3 regions of the Rhodoferax sp. GW822-FHT02D07 genome follow, and region 2 is predicted to be linked to each of the others. Evidence: predicted binding sites of a transcription regulator. Region 2 holds the regulator's gene; each other region holds the start of a gene.
The links. Region 2 encodes sigma-54, which starts transcription at its own class of promoters, with help from an activator protein. Its sites were predicted from a motif close to TGGCANGNAANCTGCTTT; they were not measured.
Positions count from the first base shown of each region.

Region 1 (10,571 bases), on a different contig from region 2:
CACGTCATAGCTCTGGCGCAGCATGGGCGTGGTGAGGTACTGCGGAAAGTGAAAGGCCAGCACACCGAGAAAGCACAGGATGCCAAGCGCCAGTGCAATCACGCCGGTGACCAGGCCGTGGCCTGTTTTCAGGGCGCCGTGGCCCTCGGTGAATTCGTTGAGTTTCTCAAGCATGTCGTCCCTATCCCTGTGGTTTGTTGTCGGAGGTCAGGGGCGATCCTACTGCGGTTTGCCCCGCCGGGCGCAGGCCGCTCAGGCGCTGCGCAAGGCTGCCGACGTGGGCAGGCCCGCAGCGAGCAGGCCCTGCATCACATCGCCCACCACGATCACGCTGGGACTGGCCAACTGTTCACGGGCGATGGTGCTGTGCAGCTCACGCAGCGTGCAGGCGGCATGGCGCTGCGTGGGCAGGCTGGCGCTCTGGATGATGGCCACAGGCGTGTCGGCATGCAGGCCCTGCAGCAGGCCGGCCTGGATGTCTGCTACGCCGCTCACGCCCATGTAGATGACCAGCGTGAGCTTGGCTTGCTGGGCCGCCACGGCCAGTGCAGGCCAGTCGGTGCCGGCGTCGCCAGGCTTGGCGTGACCGGTGACGAAGACCACGCCGTGGGCGTGTTCACGGTGGGTGAGCGGCACGTTCAGCGAGGTGACGGCGGCCAGTCCGGCGGTGATGCCGTTGATGACGGAGACGCGGATGCCCGCAGCCTCCAGGTGCTCCACCTCTTCGCCACCGCGGCCGAAGATGAAGGGATCGCCGCCCTTGAGACGCACCACGGCCTCACCCTCTTGTGCGGCCGTGATCATGAGGCGTTCGATGAAGGACTGGGGCGTGGACTTGCAGCCACCGCGCTTGCCCACATGGACCACGCGTGCGCCGGGGTTGGCGTGCGCCACGATGGCGTCGTTCACCAGATCGTCCACCAGCAGCACGGTGGCCTGCTGGATGGCCTTGAGGGCCTTGAGGGTGAGCAGCTCCGGGTCGCCCGGGCCGGCACCGACCAGGGTGACCTGGCCGCTGGAAGGGGTGCTGGAGAGATCGTGTGTCATGGGCGGTGTCCGGTGCGTCAAAGGCGGCTGTGCAAGTGCACGATGTGCGCCACTTGCTGGGCAATGGGGGTGGGCAGGGGCTGCTTGCCGGCCAGCACATCCCCAATATAGGTGGCGGTGCTGTTGGCATCAATGGCGGTGGGCAGATCAGGCAGCTCGGTGAGCGTGCCGCCTTGGTGGGCCTGCAGTTCGGTGGCCTGGCCGTGCACAAAGGCCTGCATCTTGGGGGTGCGGCGCGGGTCCGCCACGGCCTCGCCCTCGGTGCCGCGCAGCAGCAGGGCGTTGGCCTCTACCAGCGCAAAGGTGTCGGCCATGGAGATGGCGTATTCGGGGTGGGTGTAGCTGCTGACGATGAGAGCCGGGCCGTCCACCGGGTTCATGAGTTTGACCAGGCTGTGCGCCGGGTTGCGCAGGTTGACCACGCGGCGCACGTCCAGCAGGCGCTGCAGGCTGGGGCTCAGCAGCGCGGTGGGGACAAAGCTGACCGTGCCGGGTGCTACGCTTTTGATAGCTGCTTGCGCAGGAATACCGAGGGCCAGAAGCACTTTGTCTATGGAAACGCGGCGGTCTTCGGTGGCGGTGCCGTGGATCAGTACGGGCAGGCCCTCGCGCGCCAGCAGCAGCGCCAGCAGCGGCGTGAGCAGGGGCAGCTTGCGCGCGCCGTTGTAGCTGGGGATGACCACCACAGGCCGTGCGCTGGCGGGCAGACGCGCCATGCGGCGGTGCGTGGCGTCCAGAAAACCGGCGGCCTCTTCGGCCGTCTCGCCCTTGATGCGCATGGCCAGGCAGAAGGCGCCCACTTCCAGGTCGGTCACCGTGCCGTCCAGCACCTGGCCGAACAGGTCGTCGGCCTGCGCGCGCGTGAGGGCGCGGGCGCCGTCCTTGCCGCGTCCGATTTCCTTGATGTAGTTGCCGATAGCCATGGGGCGATTGTCCGTGAAGCCAGATAACTTTCGGCTATGTGCTTATGCCGCAGCGGAGGCTGCATCCATGCTGGCTCGCACCATGCGCTGCAGCTGGGGCACGCAGGAGCCGCAGTTGGTGCCGCACTTGAGTGTGCCTTGTAACGTGGCCAGGCGGTCCGCCGCAAAGCCGGTGCAGCCGGCCAGGGTCTCTTCGATCGCGGCGTCGGTCACGTTGAAGCAGGTGCACACCGTCTTGCCGCGCGAGAGCACGGGCACGGGCGGTGTGGCGCCGCCGGCTAGCAGGGCGCGGCCGTAGTTCTGCGCGGGCTGCTCGTCCTGCAGCAAGGTGCTCATCCAGCTTTGGGCGCGCGTGTCACCGGCCAGCAGAAAGGCTTCCAGCGTGGCGTTGACCGTGCTGCGCTGCAGGCGCACGGCGCGGCGTTGGCCGCGCTTCTTGTCGGCGTAGCGCACCACGTCGGAGGCGTCGAGCTGCAGCAGGGCTTCGATCTCCTGCAGCAGTTCGTCCGGCGCGGGCTGCTGGTCGGCCGCGCGGAACAGCACGCCGCTGCGGCCGTGGCCGTCCACCGCATTGCCAAAGGGAACGCAGCTGGCGTAAGCAAAGCGCGCCATCAGGGCCTGCAGCTGGCCGCGCGCGGCCAGCACGCGGTCTTCGGGCAGCCAGGCAATGGCCAGTAGCGTCCAGGGCATGTCGGCCTTGAGCACCTTGACGGCGGTGTGTTTGAACTCGGGTTGCTTGGAATCGGGACAGTAGACAGGCGTGGTCAGCGCGTTCACACCGGCCAGGCGGGCGCCCGTGGCGCTGACGCCGCTGAGGAATTCCTCGCCCCAGTGCATGGCCATGAAGACCTGGCTGAGTCCCAGTTCGTTGGCGGCCTGCACAGGCACCAGGATGGAGCCGCGCTTGCTGGTGACGTGCACCAGGTCGTTGTCCTTGAGCAGACGGCGCTCCATGTCCTGCGGGTGCATCTGGATCGCGGGTTCACGCACATGGCCGAAGAGGCGGCCCAGCGTGCCGGTGCGGCTCATGCCGTGCCACTGGTCGCGCAGGCGGCCGGTGGTGAGCGAGAACGGGTAGCGCGCTTCGCGCGGCTCGGCCACGCCTTTGTACTGCACATTGGCAAAGCGCGCGCGGCCGTCCGCCGTGGGGAAGATGCCGTCTTCGTAGAGGCGCACCTTGCCGGTGCTGGCACCTTGGGGCAGCGGCCATTGCTGGGGCTGGGCCTCCAGCATGAGGTAGCTCATGCCGGTGATGTCGAGGTCGCGGCCACGGGTGGATTCGCGGTGTTCGTTCCACACCGATTCGGCCGTGGGGTAGGGGAACAGCGTGGGCTGCGCGGGCGTGCGGCCCAGGGCGCGCTCCAGCCTTTGGGCAATGTCCACTGCAATCGCCCAGTCGTGGCGCGGCGCTGTGTCGGGTGCGCCGGGTGCGGGCACGGCGGCGCGTACACGGCTGATGCGGCGCTCGCTGTTGGTGACCGTGCCTTCCTTCTCGCCCCAGGTGGTGGCTGGCAGCAGCAGGTCGGCGTAGGCGCAGGTGGCGGTGGTGGCAAAGGCTTCCTGCACCACTACGAACTCGGCGCGCTCCAGCGCGCGGCGCACGGTGGCCTGGTCGGGCATGCTTTGCGCGGGGTTGGTGCAGGCAATCCACAGCGCCCGGATCTCGCCATCGGCAGCGGCCTGGAACATCTCCACGGCGGTCTTGCCAGGTGTTTCAGGCACGCTGGGCACGCCCCATAGTGCCGCCACTTCGGCGCGGTGCGCGGGGTTGGCCAGGTCGCGGTGGGCGGAGAGCAGATTGGCCAGGCCGCCCACTTCGCGCCCGCCCATGGCATTGGGCTGGCCCGTGAGCGAGAAGGGGCCGGCGCCGGGCATGCCGATCTGGCCCGTGGCCAGGTGCAGGTTGATGAGGGCGGTGTTCTTGGCGGTGCCGGCGCTGGACTGGTTCAGGCCCTGGCAGTACAGACTCAGCGTGGCCGGGCTTTGCGCGAACAGGCGTGCGGCTTCCAGCAGGTCTTCCTTGCGGATGCCGCAGGTCTGGGCCACCACTTCGGGCGTGTAATCGCGTACCGTGGCCTTGAGGTCTTCAAAGCCCGTGGTGTGCTCGGCGATGAAGGCCGGGTTGGTCCAGCCTTCCCACAGCATGAGGTGCAGCATGCCGTTGAAGAGCATCACATCGGTGCCGGGCTGGATCTGCAGGAACAGGTCGGCCAGCTCCACCGTGTCGGTGCGGCGCACATCGGCCACCATGATCTTCAGGCCGGGGTTCTTGCGCTTGGCGTCTTCGATGCGGCGGAACAGGATGGGGTGGGCGAAGGCGGTGTTGGAGCCGACGATGAAGATCGTCTGTGCGTGGTTCACATCGTCGTAACAGGCGGGCGGGGCGTCGGCGCCCAGTGTCTTCTTGTAGCCGGCCACGGCGCTGCTCATGCACAGGCGCGAGTTGGTGTCGATGTTGTTGGTGCCAATGAGGCCTTTGGCCAGCTTGTTGAAGACGTAGTAGTCCTCGGTGAGCAACTGGCCGCTGACGTAGAAGCCCACGGCGTCGGGGCCATGGTCACGGATGATGCGGGCGAACTGGTCGGTGGCCAGGGTCAGCGCGCTGTCCCAGGACACGGCCTGGGGCATGGCGCCGCGTTGCAGGCGTTGCAGTGGTTGCAGCAGGCGGGTTTGCAGGGTGACGGCGGCAGTGGCCGTGTGGTGCAGCGTGGAACCCTTGGAGCACAGGCGTCCGAAGTTGGCCGGGTGGTCCGGGTCACCGCGCACGCCGGTGATCTGCGCACCCTGTGACTCAATGATGACGCCGCAGCCCACACCGCAGTAGGGGCAGGTGGAACGTGTTTCCTTCAACATGCAGCGACTCTCCGGAAAGTAGCTATGGGTCAGGCAGTGGCCTTGCGGCGAGCGGGGCCGGCAATGGGGCGCACCAGGTCGGTGGCGTGGCTCTGCAGTTCGGCGGTCTTGAGGAAGACCTGGTCGCCATCGAGCCTGACCTCGAACTTGGGCGTGCAGCCCTCGTCAGGCGCGGCGGCCTGGCCGTCGCACATGCCGATGGTCCAGTTGTGCAACGGGCAGGCCACGCTGGTGCCGAAGACGATGCCTTGGGAGAGCGGGCCGCCCTTGTGGGGGCAGCGGTCCAGCAGGGCAAATATTTCGTTCTCGGTGTTGCGGAACACGGCCACATCCAACCCCTGCGCGCGCTCCACACGGCGCGAGCCCAGCACGGGGATGTCATCGATCTTGCAGATGAGGGTCCATTCGGTCATTTTGTTCTTCCTGATGCTATGGTTTTGCTAGCTTCTTGCGCAATATCTACGGGGGGCTAGGGGCTACTTCTTTATGAATCACGCCTTGAGGGCGGAATACAGGCCGGTCACACGGTCCATGATGGAGAGCAGGTTTTCGCTGCTCACGAACACATCGGCCATGGGCCTGGGGCGTTGCGTGCCTTCCTGCAACTGCTTGAGCGCCATGTCGAAGAACACCCACTGCGCATCGGCGAGCTTGAGCGCGTCCTGGATGGGCGACGTGGCCTCGGGTGCATTGCGCAACACCTCCATGGCGGCCGTGAATTCGCTGCGCGCCTTGCCGATCTCCGCTGCGGCGACGCTGGCGTCCACCGGCAGCGTCGCGGCCAGGTAGAACTTGGCCATGCGCTGGGTCAGCATGCGCTGGCGCCCGGCGATGTTCACCAGTTTGCCCAGTGGTTTGGCCAGGGCGGCTTCGTACTGCTGGGTGCCCTGTTGGGCCAGGCCCAGTACCTTGGCGTCCAGCTGCAGCAGGGAAGCCGCCGTCTCACGCGCGGGCGCCTTGCCGACCAGCGCCACCTTGTAGTCGGCCCAGACGGTTTCCAGCTTGCCATAGGTGGCCTGCAGATCGGGCGTGGGCGCAAAGCCCTTGAGTTCGGCGAGTTGGCGATCGAACAGGCCCATGGACTTGTCCAGCACCATCTGCGCGCTGGGCTTCTCCACATTGAGCAGCAGGGCCAGCCAGGCCTTGCCCATGCGCTGGCTCAGCATGCGCTGGCGTCCGGCCTTGTTGATGGCGTCGCTCAGGTCAGCCACCTGGGCCTGCGCGGGCAGGGCCAGACCCAGCGCTCCGGCGCCGGCCAGGGTGATGAGGGTTCTGCGTTGCATGGCGCGGCCCTCAGGCGTTGACGGGGGTGAACTGGCGGGTGTCGACCTGTGCGTTCTGGAAGTCGAACCAGGGATCGGGCTCACCATCCAGCGCGAACAGCAGTTCCTCGTTCAGGGCCTTGCGGCCTTCGGCATCGTCCAGGATGCGCTTCTTCACGTAGTCCAAGCCCACGCGGCTCACGTAATGCACAGTGCGCTCTAGGTACCAGCCTTCCTTGCGGTAGAGCTGCATGAAGGCGCCGGTGTACTCCAGCACTTCTTCAGCCGTCTTGAGCTTGACGAAGAAGTGCGCCACCTCGGTCTTGATGCCGCCGTTGCCGGCGATGTAGATCTCCCAGCCGCTGTCCACGCCGATGATGCCCACGTCCTTGATGCCGGCTTCGGCGCAGTTGCGCGGGCAGCCCGAGACGGCGTACTTGACCTTGTGCGGTGCATACATGCGCCAGTGGGCGCGCTCCAGGTCCTTGCCCATCTGGGTGCTGTCCTGCGTACCCATGCGGCACCATTCGCTGCCCACGCAGGTTTTCACCGTGCGCAGGGCCTTGGCGTAGGCGTGGCCGCTGGGCATGCCGATGTCCTTCCAGACGCCCACCAGGTCTTCCTTCTTCACGCCCAGCAGGTCGATACGCTGGCCGCCGGTGACCTTGACGGTGGGGATCTTGTACTTGTCCACCGCGTCGGCAATGCGGCGCAGCTCGTCGGCCGAGGTCTCGCCGCCCCACATGCGCGGGATGACGGAGTAGGTGCCGTCCTTCTGGATGTTGGCGTGGCTGCGCTCGTTGATGAAGCGGCTTTGCGGATCGTCCTTGGCCTCCTTGGGCCAGCTGGAGATCAGGTAGTAGTTCAGCGCGGGGCGGCAGCTGGAGCAGCCGTTGGGCGTCTTCCAGCCCATGGCCTGCTGCACCTCGGCAATGGTGAGGTACTTGTTGGCGAAGATGGCATCGCGCACTTCCTGGTGGCTGTGCTCGGTGCAGCTGCACATGGCCTTTTTCTTGGGCGTGGCAGAGTAGTCGCCACCGGCCGTGAACATGATGATCTGTTCCACCAGCCCGGTGCAAGAGCCGCACGACGCGCTGGCCTTGGTGTGCTTCTTCACCTCGTCCAGCGTGAACAGACCCTTGTCGCGGATGGCCTTGCAGATGGTGCCCTTGCTCACGCCGTTGCAGCCGCAGACCTCGTCGCTGTCGGCCATGGCTGCGGCCTTGTTCTGGCCCTGGTGGCCCACATCGCCGATGTTGGAGCCGGCTTCGCCAAACATCAGCTTGTCGCGAATGTCGGCCACGCTGCGGCCTTCGCGCAGCAGCTTGAAGTACCAGCTGCCGTCCACGGTGTCGCCGTACATGCAGGCGCCAATCAGCTTGTCGTTCTGGATCACCAGTTTCTTGTAGACGCCGCCATAGGGGTCGCTCATCACGATTTCTTCGGTGCCTTCGCCGCCCGTGAAGTTGCCGGCGGAGAACAGGTCGATACCCGTGACCTTGAGCTTGGTGGAGGTGAGAGACCCCTGGTAGCGGCCGATACCGTACATGGCCAGGTGGTTGGCGGCCACCTTGGCCTGCTCAAACAGCGGCGCCACCAGACCGTAGGCAATGCCACGGTGGGCTGCGCACTCGCCCACGCTGTAGATGCGCGCGTCGGTCACGGTCTGCATGGTGTCGGTCACCACAATGCCGCGGTCCACATGCAGGCGCATGCTGGCGGCCAGCTCGGTGTTGGGCCGAATGCCCACGGCCATCACAACCAGGTCGGCCGGCACCTCGCTGCCGTCTTTGAACTTGATGGCCTTCACGCGGCCATCGTCACCACCCACCAGTTCCTGCGTCTGCGCGCCCATGAGGAAGTTCAGGCCGCGCTCTTCCAGCGACTTTTGCAGCAGGCCACCGGCCACGGTGTCGAGCTGGCGCTCCATCAGTGTGGGCATCACGTGCACCACGCTCACGCTCATGCCGCGCAGCATCAGGCCGTTGGCCGCCTCCAGGCCCAGCAGGCCGCCGCCAATGACCACGGCGTGCTTGTACTTGGTGGCCGCATCGATCATGGCGTTGGTGTCGGCAATGTCGCGGTAGGCGATCACGCCGTCCAGGTCCTTGCCCGGAACGGGCAGGATGAAGGGGTTGGAGCCAGTGCACAGCAAGAGGCGGTCGTACTCGGCCTCGGTGCCGTCGGCGGCGCGCACGATGCGCTTGACGCGGTCCACTTCGACGACCTTCTTGCCGGCGTGCAGGGTGATGTTGTTCTCGGCGTACCACTCGAAGGAGTTCAGCACGATCTCGTCCAGCGTCTGCTCGCCGGCCAGCACGGGCGAGAGCAGGATGCGGTTGTAGTTGGGGTGGGGCTCGGCGCCAAAGACGGTGATGTCGTACAGGTCGGGGGCGACCTTGAGCAGTTCCTCGATGGTGCGCACACCGGCCATGCCGTTGCCAATCATTACCAGTTTCGATTTTTTCATAGTCGCCACTCCAAAGAACGAGACGGATAGGGATGTGGCAAGGCCACATGCCAGAAATAAGGGGGTAGAGGAGATCCGCGCCTCATGCGAAGGCGCACCAGCAAGCACTGGCGTTGGACAAGCTGCAACTGCGCGACGTCGTTGTGCGCAGAACTGGTCAGCTTGTCATCTCGTTTGGGCGCGTCGTTGCGTCCGATCGAACTTATGCAAAAGCTGTGCCATATGATTGGCCCCCAAACGGATGGGGTAGAACAGGGCCGGGCTGGTGTACAAATTGCCTCCAGCGGTGCCGGGTTTGCAGCCCGCACGTCCCCGGTTTTCCCTCGCTACGACTGAATTTTTATGACTTCCGCCCTGTTGTGCCGTACCCGCCAGATGAGTGCGCCCACGCTGGTTGCCGACCTGCAGGCCGCCGGCATCGCGGTGTGTGCCACGGTGGACGATTGCAGCAAGTTGGTGCAGGCCGTGGTGCTGCATGCACCAGATGTGGTGCTCTGCGATGTGCCCCTGCCCACGGCTGCGTGGTTCCAGGCCTGGCGCATGGTGGAGCAGACCGTACCCCGCCCGCTGCTGGTGTTCACCCACGACACGGACGCCACCCATATCCAGGAGGCGACCGACTGCGGTGTGCACGTCTACGTGGTGCACGGCTATGGCGCCAATCGCCTGCGCCCGCTCATCCATCTGGCACAGGCGCGCTTCCAGAAGGCGGAGCGGCAACGCCAGGCCTATGACGACATGGCCACCCGCTTCGAGGAGCGCAAGGTGGTGGACCGCGCCAAGGGCATCCTCATGCGGGCGCAAAGTCTGTCGGACGACGACGCCTTCCGTACCCTGCGCTCGGCCGCCATGAGCAGCAACCAGCGCATGGGCCAGCTCTCGCAGCACATCATCCAGTCCGCCCACTTTGCCGAGGCGGTCAACCGCTCGGGCCAGTTGCGCATGCTCTCGCAACGCCTGGTCAAGCTGCACCTGCTGCAGTCCATGGGCGTGCAGGCCACGCAGCACGCCACGCTGCTGCAGGCGTCGGTGCAGTGGGTGGATGGCAACTTTGCCCTGCTGCGCAAAAACCTGTCACAGCCCACCTATGGCGACCTGCTGGAACAGGTGGCCCTGACCTGGGAGCAGCTCAAGGCGGTTCTGGCCAGCGGCCAGACCGATGCCGTGGAGCAGCAGGCCGAGGCCCTGCTGCGCGGCGCCGAGCGGCTGACGGCCAACCTGGAAAGTGCGGGCACGGCGGCGCCCCTGCATGTGCTCAACCTGGCAGGGCGCCAGCGCATGCTGTCGCAGCGCTTCAGCAAGTACGCGCTGCTGGCCCTGGCGGGCGAGGGCGCGGTGGTGGAGCTGGCCTGGGCCAGCATGGGCGCTGCCCAGCGCGAATTCGAGCAGGCACTCACTTACCTCAACGGCATCCCGCTGAGCACGCCCGACATCCATGGCGCCCTGGGCGCCGCCGGCGTGGCTTGGCTGGAGATGGTGGCGGCCGCGCAGGAGGCGCAGCGCCTCGGCGGCGCAGCGCGCAGCGCCCGCCTGCAGGCGCTGGCCAGCGGCAGCGAAACCCTGCTGGACCTGTTTGAACAGCTCTCCACCCACTACGAGCACAGCATGCACATGCTGTTGGGGCAGGACGCCGGCAAGGGCTGATTTGCACGGCATTGGTGCAATTTGATGCGCACGGGCACCGAAATTGCTTATCTTGGTGCATGGCTTTTGACATCGACATCGGTTTTGCCTCGCAGGCGGGGCGCAAGCCGCACAACGAAGACTTTTGTGCCGCCATGCTGCCCGCACCGGGGCAGGAGGACCACGGCTCCATCGTCGCCATTGCCGACGGCGTAAGCACCGGCGGCATGGGGCGCGAGGCCGCGCAAACCACCGCCACCAGCCTGGTGCGCGACTATTTTGGCACCCCCGCCATCTGGGACACTACGGTGGCGCTGGATCGCATCATTGCGGCGCAAAACGCCTGGCTGTGCGGCATCAACCGGCGCCGCCAGCCGGCCATGGGCCTGACCA
Region 1 covers NZ_JBXAOD010000006.1:87,820-98,390, forward strand. Annotated here, with positions in the region: gene AC1RNN_RS14395 (sterol desaturase family protein) at 1-174, opposite strand, end outside; gene cobA (uroporphyrinogen-III C-methyltransferase) at 253-1,047, opposite strand; gene ybiB (DNA-binding protein YbiB) at 1,065-1,970, opposite strand; gene AC1RNN_RS14410 (nitrate reductase) at 2,013-4,823, opposite strand; gene nirD (nitrite reductase small subunit NirD) at 4,853-5,236, opposite strand; gene AC1RNN_RS14420 (type IV pili methyl-accepting chemotaxis transducer N-terminal domain-containing protein) at 5,315-6,106, opposite strand; gene nirB (nitrite reductase large subunit NirB) at 6,117-8,555, opposite strand; gene AC1RNN_RS14430 (ANTAR domain-containing protein) at 8,898-10,199, shown strand; gene AC1RNN_RS14435 (bifunctional protein-serine/threonine kinase/phosphatase) at 10,259-10,571, shown strand, end outside.
Region 1: nirB (nitrite reductase large subunit NirB) is a predicted target of sigma-54. The motif match lies at 8,759-8,776, and genes of this name have one in related genera.

Region 2 (10,571 bases):
GGACCCCCTGGCCGGGCCGCTCAAGCTGGGCGTGATCTACACCATCGCGCCCTACCTGCTGCCTGATCTGGTGCGCCAGGTCATCACCAAGTCGCCCCAGATGCCGCTGGTGCTGCAGGAGAACTTCACCGTGAAGCTGCTGGAAATGCTGCGCACGGGCGAGATCGACTGCGCCATCCTGGCCGAGCCTTTCCCCGACACGGGGTTGGCGCTGGCACCGCTGTACGACGAGCCCTTCTTTGCCGCTGTGCCCACCAGTCACGCGCTGGCCGCGCAGGAGAGCGTGACCACCGAAGAGCTGAAGAAGGAAACCATGCTGCTGTTGGGCAATGGCCACTGCTTCCGCGACCACGTGTTGGAGGTGTGCCCCGAGTTCGCGCGCTTCTCCAGTGACGCCGAGGGCATCCGCAAGAGTTTTGAAGGCTCTTCGCTGGAAACCATCAAGCACATGGTGGCCGCCGGCATGGGCATCACGCTGGTGCCGCGCCTCAGCGTCCCGCGCGACGCGATGGAGCCCAAAAAGCGCAAGGGCGATGAACCTTTCGTGAAGTACCTGCCGGTGCAGGATGGCAAGAGCCTGCCCCCGCCCACGCGGCGCGTGGTGCTGGCGTGGCGGCGCAGTTTTACGCGCTATGAAGCCATTGCTGCGCTGCGCAATGCGGTCTACGGTTGCGAATTGCCCGGTGTGACCCGCCTGTCCTGATCTTTGAGCCAAATTGGCAGCTATCCCCCGTGGATAGTGCGCAAGCAGCTCCCATATTCATAGCAAAACCGTGCCGTCTCTGTTCTCCACCAAGCTCTCGCTCTACCTGGACCTGATCCGCTGGAACCGCCCTGCGGGCTGGCTGCTGCTGCTGTGGCCCACGCTCAGTGCGCTGTGGCTGGCGGCGGGCGGTTTTCCGGGCTGGCACCTGATTGCCGTGTTCACGCTGGGCACCATCCTCATGCGCAGCGCGGGCTGCTGCGTCAACGATGTGGCCGACCGAGACTTTGACCGCCACGTCAAACGCACGGCACAGCGCCCTGTCACCAGCGGGCGCATCGGCACGCGCGAGGCACTGCTGGTCGGCGCGGTGCTGGCGCTGGCCGCGTTTGGCCTGGTGCTGACCACGAACGCTGCCACCATCGCTTGGTCGTTTGCCGCGCTGGCCGTGGCGCTGGTCTACCCCTATGCCAAACGCCATGTCTCCATGCCGCAGGCGGTGCTGGGCGTGGCCTTCAGCTTCGGCATCCCCATGGCTTTCTCCGCCGTTACGGGTGCTGTGCCCTGGCAAGCCTGGGCGCTGCTGGTAGGCAACCTCTTCTGGGTGCTGGCCTACGACACCGAATACGCCATGGTGGACCGCGACGATGACCTCAAGATCGGCATGAAGACTTCGGCCATCACGCTGGGCCGCTGGGACGTGCCGGCGGTGCTGGGCTTCTATGTGGTCTACCTGGCCCTGTGGTCCTGGCTGGTGCTGCCCGCCTTGGCGCGCCCCTGGGCCTGGTGGCTGGGGGCGGCGGTAGCCGGTGTCCAGGTGGTCTGGCATGGCACGCTGATTGCCGACCGTTCGCGCGAAGGCTGTTTCAAGGCCTTCCGCCTCAACCACTGGGTGGGGTTTGCGGTGTTTTGCGGCGTGGTGCTGGGCGTCGGGGCATAAGCCAGATATGAAAAAGCCCGCGCGGCGAGCCGGGCGGGCGGGGGAGGCGCCCCGCTAGGGGCGGCAGGTGCAGCGCTTACTTGGCGCTCAGGCACTCTTTCATGAACTTCTTGCGCTCGTCGCCCTTCTTGTCCTTGGCGTCGGCGTTGCAGGTCTTCATCTTGTTTTGCTGACCGGTGGCGCCATCGGCAGCGGGGGCGGCAGGTTTGGCGCTCAGGCATTCCTTCATGAAGGCCTTGCGCTCGTCGCCCTTCTTGTCCTTGGCGTCGGCATTGCAAGTCTTCATCTTGTTTTGTTGTGCGGTTGGGGCTTTCTCTTCGGCGGCATGGGCGCCGCCTACAGCCAGTGCCAGACCCAGAGCCAGGAGGGAGATCAGAGATTTCATCAGTCGTCCTATCAAAAAAAGGCAGCGTGCTGCCGTTGCAGAAAAACCCCAGTGGTTTGAAGCTTATAACGAAAAGATGACAGCGCCGTTGACGCCCCGGCCCCCGGGCTTTCCCGGGGGGCCCGTAAAATCGGTGGATGCTGACTGTCAAACACGAACTCCTGAAGGCGCTGGCCGCCTGCCTGGACACCCTCTCCCCCGGCGCCGGGGACAAAGCCGCTTTTGAATCGCCCAAGGTGGCTGCCCATGGCGATTTCGCCACCACGGCCGCCATGCAACTGGCCAAGCCCCTCAAACAAAACCCGCGCCAGTTGGCCGAAACCCTCAAGGCCGCATTGCTCGCCACTCCGGTGTATGCCCAGTGGGTGCAGGACATCGAGATTGCCGGTCCCGGCTTTATCAACATCCGCCTCAAGCCCGCGGCCAAGCAGGAAGTGGTGCGTGAGGTGCTGGGCCAGGGCGAACGCTTTGGCTTCCAGCCCGCCGTGGGCCAGCGCGTGCTGGTGGAGTTCGTGTCGGCCAACCCCACCGGTCCGCTGCACGTCGGCCACGGCCGCCAGGCCGCATTGGGCGACGCCATCTGCAACCTGTTTGCAACCCAGGGCTGGGCGGTGCACCGCGAGTTCTATTACAACGACGCCGGCGTGCAGATCGAGACGCTGACCAAGAGCACCCAGCTGCGCGCCAAGGGCTTCAAGCCGGGTGACGACTGCTGGCCCACGGACCCGGAAGATCCGGCGTCCAAGGCCTTCTACAACGGTGACTACATCGCCGACATTGCCGAAGCCTTCAAGGCCAAGGCTACCGTCAAGGCCGACGACCGCGAGTTCACCGCCAGCGGCGATGTGGACGATGTCGAGTCCATCCGCCAGTTCGCCGTGGCATACCTGCGCAACGAGCAGGACAAGGACCTGCAGGCCTTCAACCTCAAGTTCGACCAGTACTACCTGGAGTCCAGCCTCTACACCAGCGGCCGCGTGGACGCCACGGTGAACAAGCTGGTGGCCAATGGCAAGACCTATGAGCAAGACGGCGCGCTGTGGCTCAAGAGCACCGACTATGGCGACGACAAGGACCGCGTGATGCGCAAGAAGGACGGTGGCTACACCTACTTTGTGCCCGACGTGGCCTATCACATCGCGAAGTGGGAACGTGGCTTCACCAAGGTGGTCAACATCCAGGGCACGGACCACCACGGCACCATCGCCCGTGTGCGCGCCGGCTTGCAGGCCGCCGATGTGGGCATTCCCCAGGGCTACCCCGACTACGTGCTCCACACCATGGTGCGCGTGGTGCGCGGCGGTGAAGAGGTCAAGATCAGCAAGCGCGCAGGCAGCTATGTGACCTTGCGCGACCTGATCGAGTGGACGAGCAAGGACGCCGTGCGTTTCTTCCTGCTGAGCCGCAAGCCGGATACCGAGTACACCTTCGATGTGGATTTGGCCGTAGCCAAGAACAACGACAACCCGGTCTACTACGTGCAGTACGCACATGCGCGCATCTGCTCGGTGCTGGCCGGTTGGGGCGGCGATGTGGCGAGCCTCAAGAGTGTGGACCTGTCCGCGCTGGACAGCCCGCAGGCCCAGGCCCTGATGCTGCTGCTGGCCAAGTACCCCGAGATGCTGAGTGCGGCCGCCGAGGGCGAAGCCCCGCACGATGTGACTTTCTACCTGCGCGAGCTCGCGGCCAGCTATCACAGCTACTACGACGCCGAGCGCATCCTGGTGGACGATGAGGCCGTCAAGCTGGCCCGCCTGGCGCTCGTGGCTGCCACGGCCCGCGTGTTGCACAATGGCCTGGCTGTGCTGGGCGTCAGTGCTCCGCAGAAGATGTAAGCGGCCCCACCGGGTCAACAGAGTCAACCGAGAGATAGACGCATGAAGTACGAGCGTGGCGGAACCATCGTAGGGTTCATCGTGGGTGTGGTGGTCGGCCTGGGCGCCGCCCTGGCGGTAGCGGTGTACGTCACCAAGGTGCCGGTGCCCTTCATGAACAAGAGCCAGAGCCGCAGCGCCGACCAGGACGCCGCCGAAGCCCAGAAAAACAAGAACTGGGACCCCAACGCCATGCTTTATGGCAAGAACCCGGCGCCCGCCGTGCCTCCGGCGACTACGCCGGCCTCTGCCGCATCGGCTCCCAAGGGCAAGCCAGATGCGAAGGCTGATGCCAAGGCAGAAGCAAAACCGGACGCAAAAGCCGATCCCAAGGCAGCCAAGGCCGAGGCCAAGGGCGAGCTCAAGCCCGCCGTGTCGGCTGACCCGCTGGGTGATCTGGCCAAGGCCAAGACCGGTGCTGCAAACGAGGCCGACGTCTTTGTCTACTTTGTGCAGGTGGGGGCCTTCCAGAAGGCCGAAGACGCAGAGGCCCACCGTGCCAAGTTGTCCCTGAGTGGTATAGAAACCAAGATTTCCGAGCGCGAGCAGTCTGGCCGCCCGGTGTTCCGCGTGCGTGTGGGCCCCTTCGAGAAGAAGGACGAGGCCGACAAGGCCAAGGAGAAACTGGACAAGTCCGGCCTGGAAACCGCGCTGGTGCGCGTGCAGCGCTAAGCGGCCGTACCAGGAACTTTCCTGCAGGGCGCTTCTCCCACCCATTCCGTAACCAGTCCCCTTACCGAAGAGATGCACATGAAACGACGCGAATTCGCCCAGCTGGGCACCGGCGCAGCCCTGGCTTCCACTACCCTGTGGGGCGCCACAGCCCAGGCCCAGGCGGCCAAGCCCAAGGCTGGCACGGACTACCTGGTGGTCGATCCGCGTGCGCCTGTGGAGGCTGGTGCCGGCAAGATTGAGGTGGTGGAGTTCTTCTGGTACAGCTGCCCGCACTGCAACGCCTTCGAACCCACGCTGCAAGCCTGGATTCCCAAGCTGCCCAAGGACGTGGCCTTCCGCCGCGTGCCAGTGGCTTTTCAGGACAGCTTTGCGCCCCAGCAGCGCCTCTATTTCACGCTGGAAGCCATGGGTCTGGTCGAGAAGCTGCATGGCAAGGTGTTTGCCGCCATCCACCAGGAGAAGAAAAACCTCAGCACTGGCGAAGCTATCCTGGAATGGATTGGCCAGCAGGGCGTGGACAAGGCCAAGTTCGTAGAGCAGTACAACTCCTTCACCGTGGTGACCAAGGTCACCAAGTCCGTGCAGCTGCAGAACGCCTACAAGGTGGAAGGTGTGCCCGCGCTGGGCATTGCCGGCCGCTATTACACCGACGGCTCCCTGGCTGGCAATATGCCTCGCGCATTGCAGGTGGTGGAGTCGCTGGTGGCGGACGTTCGCGCCGGACGCTGAGCCGGACTTTTGCGGTGGCGAGGCCGCCGCGCTGTGGGGAACGGCTCTAGAATGGTTTGGCACTTGTTCCAAACTTTGGGGAGACCGTTTCCATGGCGCACCAGAAATACCGGCTTGTTACCCGCAGCGATTTCGATGGACTGGTGTGTGCCGTCCTGCTCAACGAGCTGAACCTGATCGACGACATCAAGTTCGTCCACCCCAAGGACATGCAGGACGGCAAGGTGGAGGTGTCCGACCGAGATATCACCACCAACCTGCCGTACGTGCCCGGCGTGCATCTGGCCTTTGACCACCACGAGTCAGAAACCGTGCGCAACACGGGCGAGCGCCCCAACCACATCATCCTGCCCGATGCCGATTCGGCCGCACGTGTGGTGTTTGACCACTACGGCGGCGCCAGCCGCTTCCCGGCGCGCTTCCACGACATGATGGAGGCCGTGGACAAAGGGGATTCCGCCCGTTTCAGCCACGACGAAATCATGAACCCCACGGGCTGGGTGTTGCTCAACTACCTGATGGACTCGCGCACCGGCCTGGGCCGCTTTCGCGAATTCCGCGTCAGCAACTACCAGCTGATGATGGATCTCATCCAGTACTGCCGCAACCACGGCATCGACGAAATCCTGAAGCTGCCTGATGTGGTGGAACGGGTGGATCTGTACTTTGAGCATGCAGAAAAAGCCAAGGAGCAGCTGCTGCGCTGCTCCACCGTGCACGGCAACCTGCTGGTACTGGATCTGCGCAACGAGGACACCATCTTTGCGGTCAACCGCTTCATGGTCTATGCACTATTCCCCCAAACCAATATTTCCATCCACGTGCTCTGGGGCCTGCAAAAGCAGAACACCGTGTTTGCTACCGGCAAGTCCATCACCAACCGCTCCTCCAAGACCAATATTGGTGAGCTGATGCTGCAGTACGGCGGCGGCGGCCATGCCAATGCGGGTACCTGCCAGGTGGAGAACGACCGTGCGGCGGAGGTGCTGCAGGCGTTGACAAGCAAAATTAACGCCGACGGCTGAGCTCGCCAAGGCATGAAACGTGCCAGCGCTCGGTACAATGGCCGAAGCGCTTTTCAGCAAGTTTCGTGCCTTTATGAAAAAAACCACTCTGTCGCTGTTTCTGGGGCTGGCATTCGCCGGTGTGGCGGGCCACGCCTTGGCCGAGAAGGCCGACCGCAACAAACCCATGAATGTGGAGGCCGATGCCCTGCGTTACGACGACCTCAAGCAGGTCAGCGTGTTCACCGGCAATGTGGTCCTGACCAAAGGCAGCATCATCATCCGTGGTGCCCAGCTGGAGGTGCGCCAGGACCCGGACGGGTACCAGTACGGTCTGGTGACCGGCTCGACAGCAACGCCGGCCTTTTTCCGCCAGAAACGTGACGGGGTCGATGAATACATCGAAGGCGACGGAGAAACCATTGAATACGATGGCCGGGCCGATACCGTGCGCTTCCTCAAGAAGGCTCAACTGCGCCGCCTGCGCGGTGCCCTGCTGGCCGACGAGGTCAGTGGCGCCAGCATCCTCTACGAAAACCTGAGCGACAAATTCACCGTGGACGGCACGCCCCGCAGCGCGAGCGCTCCGGCCGGCCGGGTGCGCGCCATGCTGACACCCAAACCGGAGGCCCAGACCCCCGCTGCCCCCCAGACATCACCCACCCTGCGCGCCACGCCGCAACTTGAGAAGGCCGCCCAGTGAGCGCGCCCGCCCAGGAAGCCCCGGACACCAGCACCGGGCGGCTGGAAGCCCGGCATTTGCAGAAGTCCTACGGCAAGCGCCAGGTGGTCAAGGACGTGTCCCTGGCCGTGCGCACCGGCGAGGTGGTGGGCCTGCTGGGCCCCAATGGGGCGGGCAAGACCACCTCGTTCTACATGATCGTGGGCCTGCTGCGCGCCAGCGCGGGTGACATCACCATCGATGGTCAGTCCATCGAGCACATGCCCATCCACCGCCGTGCGCGCCTGGGGCTGGGCTACCTGCCCCAGGAGGCGTCCATATTCCGCAAACTGAATGTGGAAGACAACGTGCGCGCCGTGCTGGAGTTGCAGCGGGATGCCGGCGGCAACCCGCTTAGTTCTGCCGAAATTGAAAAGCGCCTGACCGCCTTGCTGCAGGAGCTGCGCGTGGAGCATCTGCGCGAGTCACCCTCCCTGGCGCTGTCGGGCGGGGAGCGTCGCCGTGTGGAGATTGCGCGCGCACTGGCCACCAACCCGCGCTTCATCCTGTTGGACGAACCCTTTGCCGGTATTGACCCGATCGCGGTGATCGAGATCCAGCGCATCATCAACTTCCTGAAGGGCCGTGGCATTGGGGTGCTCATCACCGACCACAACGTGCGCGAGACCCTGGGCATTTGCGACCACGCCTACATCATCAGCGACGGCCATGTGCTGGCGCAGGGCACCCCCTCCGAGATCGTGAACAACGCCGATGTGCGCCGCGTCTATCTCGGCGAACACTTCAAGATGTGATGAAGCAAGGGCTGTCATTACGCGTCTCCCAACACCTGGCGCTCACGCCCCAGTTGCAGCAGTCCATCCGTCTGCTGCAGCTCTCCACGCTGGAGCTGAGCCAGGAGGTGGAGCAGATGCTGGACGAAAACCCGTTTCTGGAGCTGACCGAGGACCGGGCCGAGCGTGAAGACTTTGGGTTGAACGCTGCGGACGCTGTGGTGAGCGAGGGCGATCGCCTGTCCGAAGCCGGTGACGCCGAATATGCTCCTAATTCTGTAGCTGACTATGCAACATCCACAGGGGCTGGCACCTCCAATGATGAAGATGCCACGCCACTGAGCAGCAGCGAGGAGCCCAACTGGGAGGGCGACGGCACCACCGAAATGACGCCTGACGACGGCGAATGGGGCGTGGATGCCAAAGCCAAGGCCAACAACCTGGGCGATGACGAAGAGAAGGACGCCACCGAGCTGGCGCGTTCCTCTGAATCGCTGCAGGTCTTTCTGCACCGCCAGGCCCTGAGCCTGCGCTTGAATGCCACCGATGCAGCGGCGCTGCGCTTCCTGATCGAGTCGCTCAATGAAGACGGCTACCTGGAGGACCCGCTGGAAGACTTGGCGCGTAGTCTGAGCCCTGGAGATGAAGAGCAGCTGCAGGATCTGGTGCACCACTTCACCGTGGCGCTGGGCCTGTTGCACAGCCTGGAGCCCGTCGGCGTGGGCGCGCGCGACCTGGGCGAATGCCTGCGCCTGCAGCTGCAAGCTCTGCTGACCCTGGCCGAAGACGATGGTGAGCACGACCGGCTGGAAGTGTTGCAGGTGGCGCTGGCCATCTGCCGCCAGCCCATGGACCTGCTGGCGCGGCGCGACATCAAGCGCCTGGTGCAGATGGGCGTGGGCAGCGATGCGTTTGTGCGTGAGGCGATTGCGCTGATTGCGCGGCTTGAGCCCAAGCCCGGCCGCCGCTTTGTGGATGTGGAACGCAACATCATCGTGCCCGATGTGCTGGTGGTGTCCATTGGCAAGGCCGGCGGCATTCCGAAGTTCCGTGTTCAGCTCAATCCCGACGTGATGCCGCGCCTCAAGGTGCACGATATCTACGCCAATGTGCTGCGCAACCACCGCGGCGGCAAGGATGCCGGCGGCCATGCCGCGCTGCAGCAGCGCCTGCAGGAGGCGCGCTGGTTCATCAAGAACATCCAGCAGCGCTTTGACACCATCCTGCGCGTGAGCACGGCCATTGTGGAGCGACAAAAGAACTTTTTCACCCACGGCGAACTCGCCATGCGCCCGCTGGTGCTGCGCGAGATTGCCGACGAGCTGGGCTTGCACGAGTCCACCATTAGCCGCGTGACCACGGCCAAGTACATGGCCACGCCGTTTGGCACCTTTGAGCTCAAGTACTTCTTTGGCTCCGGCCTGGGCACCGAGAGCGGGGGCAACGCCTCCAGCACCGCGGTGCGTGCGCTCATCAAGCAGTTCATCGCCTCAGAGAGCAGCAAAAAGCCCTTGAGCGATAACCAGATTTCCGACATGCTCAAGGAGCAAGGCATCGAGTGCGCGCGGCGCACCGTGGCCAAATACCGCGAGGGCCTGAAAATCGCCCCCGCCTCACTCCGCAAAGCGCTATGAACCAATTGACCCTTTTTCTCCCCTGCGCCGCCGGCGTGGAGGAGTACCTGGCGCCGGAGATTTTGCAGATCACCGGCCTGCCCCCCGGTTGCGTGACCAAGCAGCGCGGTGGCGTGGCCGTGCGCACCTCGTTTGCGCACGCCATGTTGCTCAACCTGTACAGCCGCCTGGCCCAGCGCGTGCTGGTGCTGGTGTCGTACACCGAGTATCGCAGTGAGCAGGACCTGTACCGCGCCGGCATGCAGGTGCCGTGGGAGCAGTGGTTCACGCCCAAAGAGAGCATCAAGATCGAGGTGACCGCGCAGCACAGCCCGCTGACCTCGCTGAACTTTGCTGCGCTCAAGGTGAAAGACGCCGTCTGCGACCGCTTCCGCGAAGTGGCCAATGGCGTGCGCCCTGACGTGAATACCCAGTGGCCCGATGTACGCATTTACGCCCACCTGACCACCGACGCCTGCTCGCTGTACATCGACACCTCGGGCGAGCCGCTGTTCAAGCGCGGTTGGCGCGAGGACAAGGGCGACGCGCCGCTGAAAGAGACATTGGCCGCGGCCATGATTGCCGCCAGCGGCTGGGCCTCGGGCGACGACGACCTGATGCCGCTGTATGACCCCTGCTGCGGCAGCGGCACCGTGGCCATTGAAGCCGCGCAGATTGCCTGCAACATCGCGGCCGGCTCGCTGCGCCGCTTTGCGTTCGAGAAATACCGGCCCTTCCGTTCGCAGGAGTGGGCGGACATGAAGGCCGAGGCCGCGGCCAACGTGGTCAAGCCCGAGCCGGGCCAGACCGCGCTGATCTACGGCAGCGATGTGTCCCACCGCATGGTGGACTTTGCCCAGCGCAATGCGCAGCGCGCCGGTGTGGCCGATGTGATTGAGTTCCGCGGCGGCGACGCGCTACAGCGCATGCCCCCGATTGAGGGCGGCGGCGTGATGGTGCTGAACCCGCCCTATGGCGAACGCATCGGCATCGGCGGTGTGGCCGGTGAAGGAGAGGGCGCCCGCTTTGGCGCGCGCGAACTCGCGCAGACGGACGAGGGCGTGGACTTCTTCAACCAGCTGGCCAGCCACTGGAAGAAGAACTACAGCGGCTGGACCGCCTGGGTGCTGACGCCCGACCTCAAGCTGCCCGGCAAGATGCGCCTCAAGGAATCGCGCCGCGTGCCCATGTGG
Region 2 covers NZ_JBXAOD010000008.1:149,691-160,261, forward strand. Annotated here, with positions in the region: gene AC1RNN_RS17340 (LysR substrate-binding domain-containing protein) at 1-703, shown strand, start outside; gene ubiA (4-hydroxybenzoate octaprenyltransferase) at 783-1,643, shown strand; gene AC1RNN_RS17350 (PsiF family protein) at 1,720-2,028, opposite strand; gene argS (arginine--tRNA ligase) at 2,166-3,863, shown strand; gene AC1RNN_RS17360 (SPOR domain-containing protein) at 3,906-4,574, shown strand; gene AC1RNN_RS17365 (thiol:disulfide interchange protein DsbA/DsbL) at 4,653-5,306, shown strand; gene AC1RNN_RS17370 (exopolyphosphatase) at 5,399-6,331, shown strand; gene lptA (lipopolysaccharide transport periplasmic protein LptA) at 6,405-7,013, shown strand; gene lptB (LPS export ABC transporter ATP-binding protein) at 7,010-7,786, shown strand; gene rpoN (RNA polymerase factor sigma-54) at 7,786-9,399, shown strand; gene AC1RNN_RS17390 (THUMP domain-containing class I SAM-dependent RNA methyltransferase) at 9,396-10,571, shown strand, end outside.

Region 3 (10,571 bases), on a different contig from region 2:
CTGCGCCAGCAGGCCCAGGGGGAAACGCATGATGGCGCCCGCCATGATGGGGATGGACAGCAAGAGGCCTTTTTGCGCGGCCGTCAGTTGGAATTGCTCGCTGATGAAGGGCGCCATGGACCCGTTCATGACCCAGATGACGAACGAGAACATTAGATAGAAAAAGGCTGCGAACAAGGTCGGGGTGTGTCCGCTTTTTAAAAATTGACGAAATCCGGCCATGGTTGGGCTCCGTAGAGGTGCTGTGGGGAGAGTGGGGGCGTGCGGAAGGGACGGGTACCGTTTTCAGGCACCAGAACCGAATGTGCGCTACCGGACCGGCAGGCAATCAACCGCAGCAAGACTGCTAGACCTTCGTTGGTCGTAAAGAAATACATGCACGATCTGTGCCTGATTTGAGTGCGGCGTACGCACAAAAAAAGGGCGCCCCGGAGGGCGCCCTTGGCGGCACAGGTGGTGCGCGTGCCTACGCGGCTTTCTCCACGTGGGCCTGGCGTGTATACAAAAAATCGATCACCGCCTTGCGGTAACCCAGGTACTCGGCACTGTCGGCCAGCGCCACACGGTTGCGCGGGCGGGGCAGGTCCACGCTGAGCACTTCGCCAATCGTGGCGGCGGGGCCATTGGTCATCATCACGATCTTGTCGGACAGCAGCACGGCTTCGTCCACATCGTGCGTCACCATCACCACGGTGGCCTGGGTCTTGGCTACGATCTCCAGCAGTTCGTCCTGCAGCTTGGCGCGGGTCAGTGCGTCGAGTGCGCCAAAGGGCTCGTCCATCAGCAGTACCTTGGGCTCCATGGCCAGCGCACGGGCGATGCCTACGCGCTGCTTCATGCCGCCACTGATCTCGCCGGGCCGCTTTTGCGCGGCGGCGGTCAGGCCCACCAGGGCCAGGGCCGCATCGGTACGCGCCTTGAGCTGGGCCTTGTTTTCCGACGGTGCACCGGTGCTCTTGGCGCCCGCACCAAACACGCGCTCCACGCCCAGGTAGATGTTCTCGAAACAGGTGAGCCAGGGCAGCAGCGAGTGGTTCTGGAACACCACGGCGCGCTCGGGGCCAGGGCCTGCGATCTCGCGGTTGGCGCAGATCAGCGAGCCCTCTGTGGGCGTGGTGAGGCCGGCGATCAGGTTGAGCAGCGTGGACTTGCCGCAGCCGCTGTGGCCAATGAGTGCCACGAATTCGCCCTTGGCCACAGTGAGGTTCACGTCGCGCAGCGCGGGGAACAGGCCCTTCTTGGTCTTGAAGGTCTGGGCCACGCCCTGGATTTCGATGTACTTGGACGTGCTCATGACTTCACCTCTTCGAATGTGAAAGCGGTTGCGAGTTTGATCAAGGCCATCTCCAGCAGCAGGCCCACGATGCCGATCACGAAGATCGCGATGATGATGTTCTTGACGTTGAGGTTGTTCCACTCGTCCCACACCCAGAAGCCGATGCCCACACCACCGGTCAGCATCTCAGCTGCCACGATCACCAGCCACGCAGTACCGACTGCCAGGCGCACGCCGGTCAGCATGTAGGGCAGCACGGAGGGGAAGAGGATCTTGGTCACGATCTTCCATTCGGAGAGGTTGAGCACGCGGGCCACGTTCATGTAGTCCTGCGGCACGCGCTGCACGCCCACTGCGGTGTTGATGACCATGGGCCAGATCGAGCAGATGAAGATGGTCCAGATGGCGGCCGGGTTGGCGCCTTTGAACACCAATAGGCCGATGGGCAACCAGGCCAGCGGCGACACGGGGCGCAGCAGGCTGATGAGCGGGTTGAACATGCGGCTGAGGAATTCAAAGCGGCCAATCATGAAACCCAGCGGGATGCCCACCACCGCCGCCAGACCGAAGCCCAGACCCACGCGCTGCAGCGAGTTCAGCACGTTCCAGCCCACGCCCTGGTCGTTGGGGCCCTTGCGGTAGAAGGGGTCGCTGAACAGCGTCACAGCCTGCTTCCAAGTCTCCAGCGGGCCGGGGATGCTGGCACCGGTGCCATAGCTCACCAGCGCCCAGATGCCGATCAGCAGCGCAATGCCACACAGCGGTGGTACCACCTGCAGCAGCAGGCCGCGCCAGTCAAAGCCCGGCACGCTGGCCACCGAGATGGCCTTGCTTGTCACAGGTTTTTTGGCTGCAGCCCTTGTAGAGTCTGCGCTGGCAGCTTCGGTTTTGATAGCGGTCCCCTCGACCGCAGCGGCGAGGGGAGTGTGGAAAACGGCGCTCACCATGGTGACCTCCTAGTGGGTGGGGCGGGAACTCAGGCCTTGACCTTGAAGCTGTCGGCGTACTTCTTGGGATCCTTGCCGTCCCAGACCACGCCGTCCATGAACTTGCTGCTGCGCATGTCGCTCTTGGGCAGCGGCGTCTTGCTGGCTGTGGCGGCCTGCTTGTAGATGTCGATCTGGTTGATCTGCTTGGCCACCGCCAGGTAGTCGGGATGGTCTTTCAGGATGCCCCAGCGCTTGTGCTGCGTGAGGAACCACATGCCGTCAGACAGGTAGGGGAAGTTCACCGCACCGTCGTTGTAGAACTTCATGAAGTTGGGGTCGTCCCAGGTCTTGCCCAGGCCGTTCTGGTAGCGGCCCAGAATGCGCTGGTTGATGGCATCCACACTGGTATTCACATAGGCCTTGTCGGCAATGGTTTCGGCCATCTTGTTTTTGTTGGAAAGGCCCGCGTCGATCCAGCGGCCCGCTTCCAGAATCGCGGCGGTAACGGCACGCGCCGTGTTGGGGTACTTCTTGACGAAATCGCCCGTGGTGCCCAGCACTTTTTCGGGGTGGTCCTTCCAGATGTCTTGTGTCGTCGTGGCTGTGATGCCAATGCCATCGATGATGGCGCGGTGGTTCCAGGGTTCGCCCACGCAGTAGCCGTCCATATTGCCCACGCGCATGTTGGCCACCATCTGCGGCGGGGGCACGGTGATGACCTTGGCGTCTGTCATGGGGTTGATGCCGTTGGCCGCCAGCCAGTAGTACAGCCACATGGCGTGGGTGCCGGTGGGGAAGGTCTGTGCAAAGGTGTATTCGCGCTTCTCGCTGGCCATCAGCTTGGCCAGGCCCGCACCGTCCACCGCGCCTTTGTCGGCCAGCTTCTTGGACAGGGTGATGGCCTGGCCGTTGTTGTTCAGCGTGGCCAGCACGGCCATGTCTTTCTTGGGGCCGCCCACGCCCAGGTGCACGCCGTACACCAGGCCGTAGAGCACGTGGGCGAAGTCCAGCTCGCCGTTGACCAGCTTGTCGCGCACGCCAGCCCAGCTGGCTTCCTTGCTGGGGATGATCTTCACGCCGTACTTCTCATCGATGCCCAGCACCGAGGCCATCACCACGCTGGCGCAGTCAGTCAGCGGGATGAAGCCAATCTTGACTTCCTTCTTTTCAGGAGCGTCCGAGCCGGCGGCGTACACCGCGGCGCGCAGCGCGGGGTTGATGCCCACCGCGCCCACGGCGGCGGTTTGCAGGACAGCGCGGCGGCTGAGTTTGGCTTTCAAAAGGTCTGTCATGGCACAAGCTCCAGAAGTGAAAAACACAAAGCGAAAAACAAAAAAGGCGTCCGCACTGGGTTCACCGCGCTGTGCGCATGGGAACCCGTGGGGACGCCTTTGTCCTGTTGCCCAGAACCATCACCCGCCGTTGGATGGGGGTCTGTGCATGACCGTTGCCGGTCTCGCAGTGCTCAATGCAATGACTGTGCCAACCCGTTTTGCCCGGGGTTTGCTATGAATTCGGGAGCTGTTTGCGCATATTGCATGGGGGTTACAGCCATTTTTTCATGCAAGGTGCATGGGTGCACTGAATTTGTGCGTTGCACCAAATGCGGTGCGCGGGGCTGCGGATGCACGCTTGCGGGAGCGCGTGCACCGCGGCGGCGCTCAGCCCAGCAGGTCTGCCACGTCCAGCATGCGTTGGGCCACTTCCACGATCTTGAGGTTCTTGTCCATGGCGGTCTTGCGCAGTTTGGCGTAGGCGGCTTCTTCGCTGAGCTGCTGGCGCTGCATGAGCAGGGCCTTGGCGCGGTCTATGGTCTTGCGGTCCTGCAGCGCGGTGGAGAGTTCGTGCAGCTCGTTGCGGGCGTTGGCCAGTTCCTGGCGCAGGGCCTGGTCCTGCTGGAAGCGGGCCATGGCCACATCCAGGATAGGGCGGATGCGTTCGGTCTGCAGCCCCGCCACGATGTAGGCTGACACCCCGGCCGCTACGGCTGCGCGTGCGCTCCCGGTGTCGCTGTCGTTGGTGAACATGACGATGGGGCGGCGCTCGTCACGCGTGGCCATCACCACATGTTCCAGCGCATCGCGTGCGTCGCTTTCGGCGTCCACGATGATGAGATCGGGCTGGAGCTGGGCCAAGCGCTCGGTCAGGTACACGTCGGCCGGCAGGGACGCGACCAGGTTGAACCCGCTTTCCAGCAGTCCGATGCGCAGGCTGCGCGAACGTTCGGCCTGGCTCAGGGCGTGCGTATCCTGCGGGTCATCGACCTGCAGGTCTGAATTGATCACAACGATGCGTAGCGGCTCGGTCATACGCCCATCATGGCACGCAAAATTTGCGCCAGTGCGTCGTTCAGTATGCTGTTTGGCGCCAGTAGTGGTAGCGCCACACCGTGGAGAAACCGGCACGGCGGTACAGGCCCACGGCGGGGTTGTCTTCTTCCACCTGCAAATACATTTCGGTCAGTCCGCGCTGCAGCGCTTCCTGCGCCAGGCAGGCCATAAGGTCTGCCGCCAGCCCTTTGCCGCGCGCCGGAGGCACGGTGCGCAGGCCGTGCAGGCTGGCCCAGCCCTGGCTGTAGACAGCAGTGCTCGCACATACTGGCGCACCGTTCTGCACGACGCAGGCATACACCGTGTGCTGGCCCCGGCTCAGGGCTTGCTGGCGGTGTTGTCCATCTACGGGGTCAAAGCCGGGCGCTACATAGACAGAAGCCCACTCGGGTGTAGCCGTGGCAGACCAGCGCGCCGTGGGCTGGGCGCACAGGGCGGCCACATCGGCGCTTCGGGCCAGTTGCACCAGCGTGGGCTGGGACGGAGCAAAGCCCTGGCGCCGCAGGGCGTCAAAGAGTGGTGCCAGCGCAGGCAGGTCGGGCAGGCGGTAGACGGCCGGCAACTGCTGCTCTGCATACAGTGCAGCCACGCGATCCAGGTCTTTCACCCGCAGGCTGTGGTGGCGCAAGGGTACGGCGCTGGTCGCGCGGCCTATGGTGGAGCGGTCCATGGCGATCAGCCAGCCGTCGATTTCGACTTGCGCCAGCGGGGCTACCGCATCGCGCGTGTTGCGCTCCAGGCGGGCAATGGCATCGTCGGTGAGGGGTGGGAGCATGGGGCCATTGTGCATGGCGTACCCGTGCCCACAGGCCCATCCCCTACACTCGGCGGCCTGGAAGGAATCAAGCATGCTGGTGTTGGGAATCGAGTCGTCCTGTGATGAAACAGGGGTGGCCATGGTGCAGTCGCAAGGCAGCGCCGTGCCCACGCTGCTGGCCCACGCCCTGCACAGCCAGATCGAGATGCACCAGGCCTATGGCGGTGTGGTGCCAGAGCTGGCCAGCCGCGACCACATCCGCCGCGTGTTGCCGTTGACAGAACAGGTTCTCAACGACAGTGGCCGCAGCCTGCAGGACGTGGACGTGGTGGCCTACACCCGTGGCCCCGGTCTGGCCGGTGCGTTGCTGGTGGGCGCGGGCGTGGCCTGTGCCTTGGGTGCAGCCCTGGGCAAGCCCGTGCTCGGTGTGCACCACCTGGAGGGTCATTTGCTATCGCCCTTCCTGAGTGTGGACCCGCCCGAATTTCCCTTTGTGGCGCTGCTCGTGTCCGGTGGTCACACGCAGCTTATGCGCGTGGACGGCGTGGGCCGCTATGAACTGTTGGGTGAGACGATTGACGATGCGGCGGGCGAGGCCTTTGACAAGTCCGCCAAGCTCATGGGCCTGGCCTATCCGGGCGGGCCGTTGCTGTCCAAGCTGGCGGAGGAGGGCAGTCCCACGGCCTACCAGCTGCCGCGGCCGCTGCTGCACAGCGGCAACCTGGACTTTTCATTCGCCGGCCTGAAGACTGCCGTGCTGGTGCAAAGCCAGCGCATGGTGGCGGCTGCGGGCGTGAGCACTTTTGAGGCTTTGCCGCGTCAGCAGCAGGCAGACCTGGCGGCGTCCACGCAGGCGGCGATTGTCGAAGTGCTGCTGAAGAAATCAATGGCGGCTATCAAGCAAACCGGCCTGAAGCGCCTGGTGGTGGCGGGTGGCGTGGGTGCCAATCGCAAGCTGCGCGAGCTGCTCAACGCCGAATGCGCTAAGCGGGGCGTGCGCGTGCACTACCCCGAGCTGCATCTGTGCACCGATAACGGCGCCATGATTGCCATGGCTGCGGCCATGCGGCTGCAAAGCGGCCTGCAGCAAGCCAGCGCGCACTACGCCTTTGACGTGAAGCCGCGCTGGCCCCTGCACCAGCTCTGAGTTCACCGCGCCTTACAGGATGGTCAGCTCGGTGGCGGTATTCACCGGCACCTTCTTGGCCAGCTTGAGCGTGAGCACGCCGTTTTCCAGCTTGGCCTCGCTCAGGGCGGTGTCGATGTCCTGCGGGAATTCGTAGGCGGCACGGTAGCGGCGCGCTGCGTCTTCCTTGGTTTGCAGGCGCACCACGGCGCCGTCGATGGAGATGCTGAGCTGTTCCTTGGTAATGCCGGGCATGTCCAGCGTCAGGGTGAAAGCGGTTTCATCCTGGGTGTAGGCGGCGCCGTTCTGGCGGGCCGAGAAGAGGGCGTCCTGCAGGAAACGGTCGACCGAACGGCCGCCGTGTGCGTACACCGGACGGCGCACAGAGGACTGGAACACGGAAGGTGCAGAGGCAAAAAACATGGTGTGGACTCCTAGTACACTGCGCGGCTCTCACAGCGAGCGCCGCATGTTTCCAAGCTGAGCGCTTTCCCTCGCAATTCAAGAGAAAAATCCCATGTTTATTCTTTCCCGCCAGGTATTGAAATTGGGCGCCAAGGCGCTATCTGCTGCAGCTTTTGGCGCAGCCCTGTCCCTGTCGTCGGCCTTTGCCCAGACGGTGGCCCCCATCAAGGTCGCCGTCATCGAAGGCTTCAGTGGCGCCAACGCCAGTGGTGGTGAAGCTGCCTTCCGCAACTTCGTCTGGGCCGTGGAGCGCGTCAACGCGCGCGGCGGCATCAAACTGCCCGCCAGCGCCGGTGGCAACACGCCGCTGCAGCTGGAGCGCTTTGACAGCAAGGGCCAGGCCGAAGAGGCGCTGTCGGCGCTGCGTTCCGCCATTGACGGTGGGGCCCGGGTCATCATGCAGGGCAATTCCTCTGCCGTGGCCGCAGCGCTGATCGACGCGATCAACAAGCACAACGAGCGCGACCCCGCCCGCCGTGTGCTGTTCTTGAACTACGCCGCGGTGCTGCCCGAGTTGACCAACGAGAAGTGCAGCTTCTGGCACTTCCGCTTCGATGCCCATTCCGACATGCGCATGGCCGCGCTCATGGATGTGCTCAAGGACGACAAGGCGCTCAAGAGCGTCTACATCATTGGACAGGACTACAGCTTCGGCCAAGCCGTGGCGCGCGAGGCCAAGCGCCAGCTCGGCGTGCTGCGCCCCGATGTGCAGGTGGTGGGTGATGAGCTGCATCCCCTGGGTCGCGTGAAGGACTTTCTGCCCTATGCCACCAAGATCAAGGCCAGTGGCGCAGGCGCCGTCATCACCGGCAACTTCGGCAACGACCTGAGCCTGCTCATCAAGGCGGCCAAGGACGTGGGCTTTGACGGCAAGTTCTACACCTTCTACGGCAATGCCCTGGGCGCCCCCGCCGCGATTGGCGATGCCGGCCTGGGCAAGGTGGTGGCGGTGGCCGACTGGCTGCCCAATGTGCAGACCGCAGCCAGCGAAGCCTTCTACAAATCCTTCCGCGTGCGCTATCCCAAGCCCGAGGACGACTATGTGCACATGCGCATGCAGCTGCTCGTCGAGTCCCTGGCCCAGTCGCTGGAAGCCGCCGGCAAGCAGGGCGGTGTGGCCGCCGGCGGTGCGGTCGATGTGGTGGCCCTGGCCAACCAGATGGAAAAGTCCAGCCTGACCTTAAGTGGTCAGACCGGCACCATGCGCGCGCAGGACCACCAGTTCCAGCAACCGCTGGTGGTGGGCATGATGGAACGCCAGGGCACGCCCGGCGTGAAGTTCGATGTGGAAGGCTCGGGTTACGGATTCCGCGTGGTGAAAACTGTGTCGGCCGCCGCTGCGGAGCAGCCCACCAGCTGCAAGATGGTGCGCCCCTGAGACTCTCGGGGTATAATCGAACGGCTTTGCATTCCGCAAGGCGCACGCCAGGCGCAGTTCCAGCCCCTGGCGCAAGTTGTACAAACCGGGACGGCGCCTCTGGTGCAGTCCCAAAATCACAGGAAATACCATGATTGCATCCAGCATCAAAGCCGCTGTTGTCAAAGACAACGCCCGTCAAGCCGGTGACACTGGCAGCCCCGAAGTCCAAGTGGCTCTGCTGACCGCCCGTATCAACGAGCTGACCCCCCACTTCAAGACCCACGCCAAGGACCACCACGGTCGCCGCGGCCTGCTGCGCATGGTGAGCCGTCGCCGCAAGCTGCTGGACTACCTCAAGTCCAAGGACGCTGACCGCTACGTCGCCCTGATCGCCAAGCTGGGTCTGCGCAAGTAAGCGATTCAACGAATGAGAAGCGCCTGAGTTAGGTCACTAGCTCAGGCGTTTTTTACTTCGGAGACGACAAAAACAGAGCGAAGCTGTGTCATTCCAAAGCAATTCCGGGTTTCTCGGAGTTCTTCTGGAATGGCATCGTGGACTGTGATGTTGGCTCCGGGCTCGGGTGGAATGGCCTGCATTCCCCGCATAGAAACCGAAACGCACAGGAGATAACCATGAGCATTTTCAACAAAGTCACCAAGACCTTCCAATGGGGCCAACACACGGTCACCATGGAAACCGGCGAAGTCGCACGTCAATCCACTGGCGCTGTGCTGCTGGACATGGACGGCACCGTGGTGCTGGCCACCGTAGTCGGCAAGACCGAAGGCAAGCCCGGCCAGGACTTCTTCCCCCTGACCGTGGACTATCTGGAAAAGTCCTACGCCGCCGGCAAGATCCCCGGTTCCTTCTTCAAGCGTGAAGGCCGTCCCAGCGAGTTTGAGACGCTGACCAGCCGCCTGATCGACCGTCCCATCCGCCCCCTGTTCCCTGAAGGCTTCTTCAACGAGGTGCACGTGGTCGTGCACACCGTGTCGCTGAACCCCGAAGTGGACGCCGACATCGCGGCCATGATTGCGGTGAGCGCGGCCCTGTCGATCTCCGGCATTCCTTTCAACGGCCCCATCGGTGCCGCCCGCGTAGGCTACATCAATGGCGAGTACGTGCTCAACCCCGGCCAGACCCAGCGCAAGGATTCCATCATGGACCTCGTGGTGGCCGGTACCGAAGCTGCTGTGCTGATGGTTGAATCCGAAGCCCAGCAACTGTCCGAAGAAATCATGTTGGGCGCCGTGGTGTACGGCCACCAGCAAGGTGCGATCGCCATCAATGCCATCCATGAGCTGGTGCGCGACGCTGGCAAGCCCGTGTGGGACTGGAAGCCCGCCGCCAAGGACGAAGCCTTGGTGGCCAAGGTTGGCGCTCTGGCCCAATCCAAGCTGGAAGCTGCATACCAAATCCGCAACAAGCAAGCCCGTACCCAAGCCTGCCGCGCTGCCTATGCCGACGTGATGGCCGGCCTGAAGGCCGACGGCACAGCGTTTGACAGCGTGGCGGTTGAAGGCCTGCTGTTCGAGATCGAAGCCAAGATCGTGCGCAGCCAGATCCTGGCTGGTGAGCCCCGTATCGACGGCCGCGACACCCGCACCGTGCGCGCCATCGAAATCCGCAACAGCGTGCTGCCCCGCACCCACGGTTCCGCCCTGTTCACCCGCGGCGAAACCCAGGCCCTGGTGATTGCCACCCTGGGCACCGAGCGTGACGCCCAGCGCATCGACGCACTCTCGGGCGAGTTCGAAGAGCGCTTCATGCTGCACTACAACATGCCTCCCTTCGCCACCGGCGAAACCGGCCGCGTGGGCACACCCAAGCGCCGCGAAATCGGCCACGGCCGTCTGGCCAAGCGCGCCCTGGTGGCCGTGCTGCCGACCAAGGAAGAGTTCCCCTACTCGATCCGTGTGGTGTCTGAAATCACCGAATCCAACGGATCTTCTTCCATGGCTTCCGTTTGCGGCGGCTGCCTGTCCATGATGGACGCTGGCGTACCCCTGAAGGCGCACGTGGCGGGTATCGCCATGGGCCTGATCAAGGAAGACAACCGCTTCGCCGTGCTGACCGACATCCTGGGTGACGAAGATCACCTGGGCGACATGGACTTCAAGGTGGCCGGTACCACCAACGGCATTACCGCTCTGCAGATGGACATCAAGATCCAGGGCATTACCAAGGAAATCATGCAAGTTGCCCTGGCGCAGGCCAAGGAAGCCCGCATGCACATCCTCGGTGAGATGCAAAAGGCCATGGGCGAAGCCAAGACCGAAGTGTCCAGCTTCGCGCCCAAGCTCTACACCATGAAGATCAACCCCGAG
Region 3 covers NZ_JBXAOD010000006.1:101,854-112,424, forward strand. Annotated here, with positions in the region: gene AC1RNN_RS14450 (MFS transporter) at 1-222, opposite strand, end outside; gene AC1RNN_RS14455 (ABC transporter ATP-binding protein) at 467-1,294, opposite strand; gene ntrB (nitrate ABC transporter permease) at 1,291-2,223, opposite strand; gene AC1RNN_RS14465 (CmpA/NrtA family ABC transporter substrate-binding protein) at 2,253-3,497, opposite strand; gene AC1RNN_RS14470 (ANTAR domain-containing response regulator) at 3,867-4,514, opposite strand; gene AC1RNN_RS14475 (GNAT family N-acetyltransferase) at 4,555-5,310, opposite strand; gene tsaD (tRNA (adenosine(37)-N6)-threonylcarbamoyltransferase complex transferase subunit TsaD) at 5,384-6,439, shown strand; gene AC1RNN_RS14485 (Hsp20/alpha crystallin family protein) at 6,452-6,841, opposite strand; gene AC1RNN_RS14490 (branched-chain amino acid ABC transporter substrate-binding protein) at 6,936-8,261, shown strand; gene rpsO (30S ribosomal protein S15) at 8,392-8,658, shown strand; gene pnp (polyribonucleotide nucleotidyltransferase) at 8,877-10,571, shown strand, end outside.
Region 3: AC1RNN_RS14465 (CmpA/NrtA family ABC transporter substrate-binding protein) is a predicted target of sigma-54. The motif match lies at 3,673-3,690, and genes of this name have one in related genera.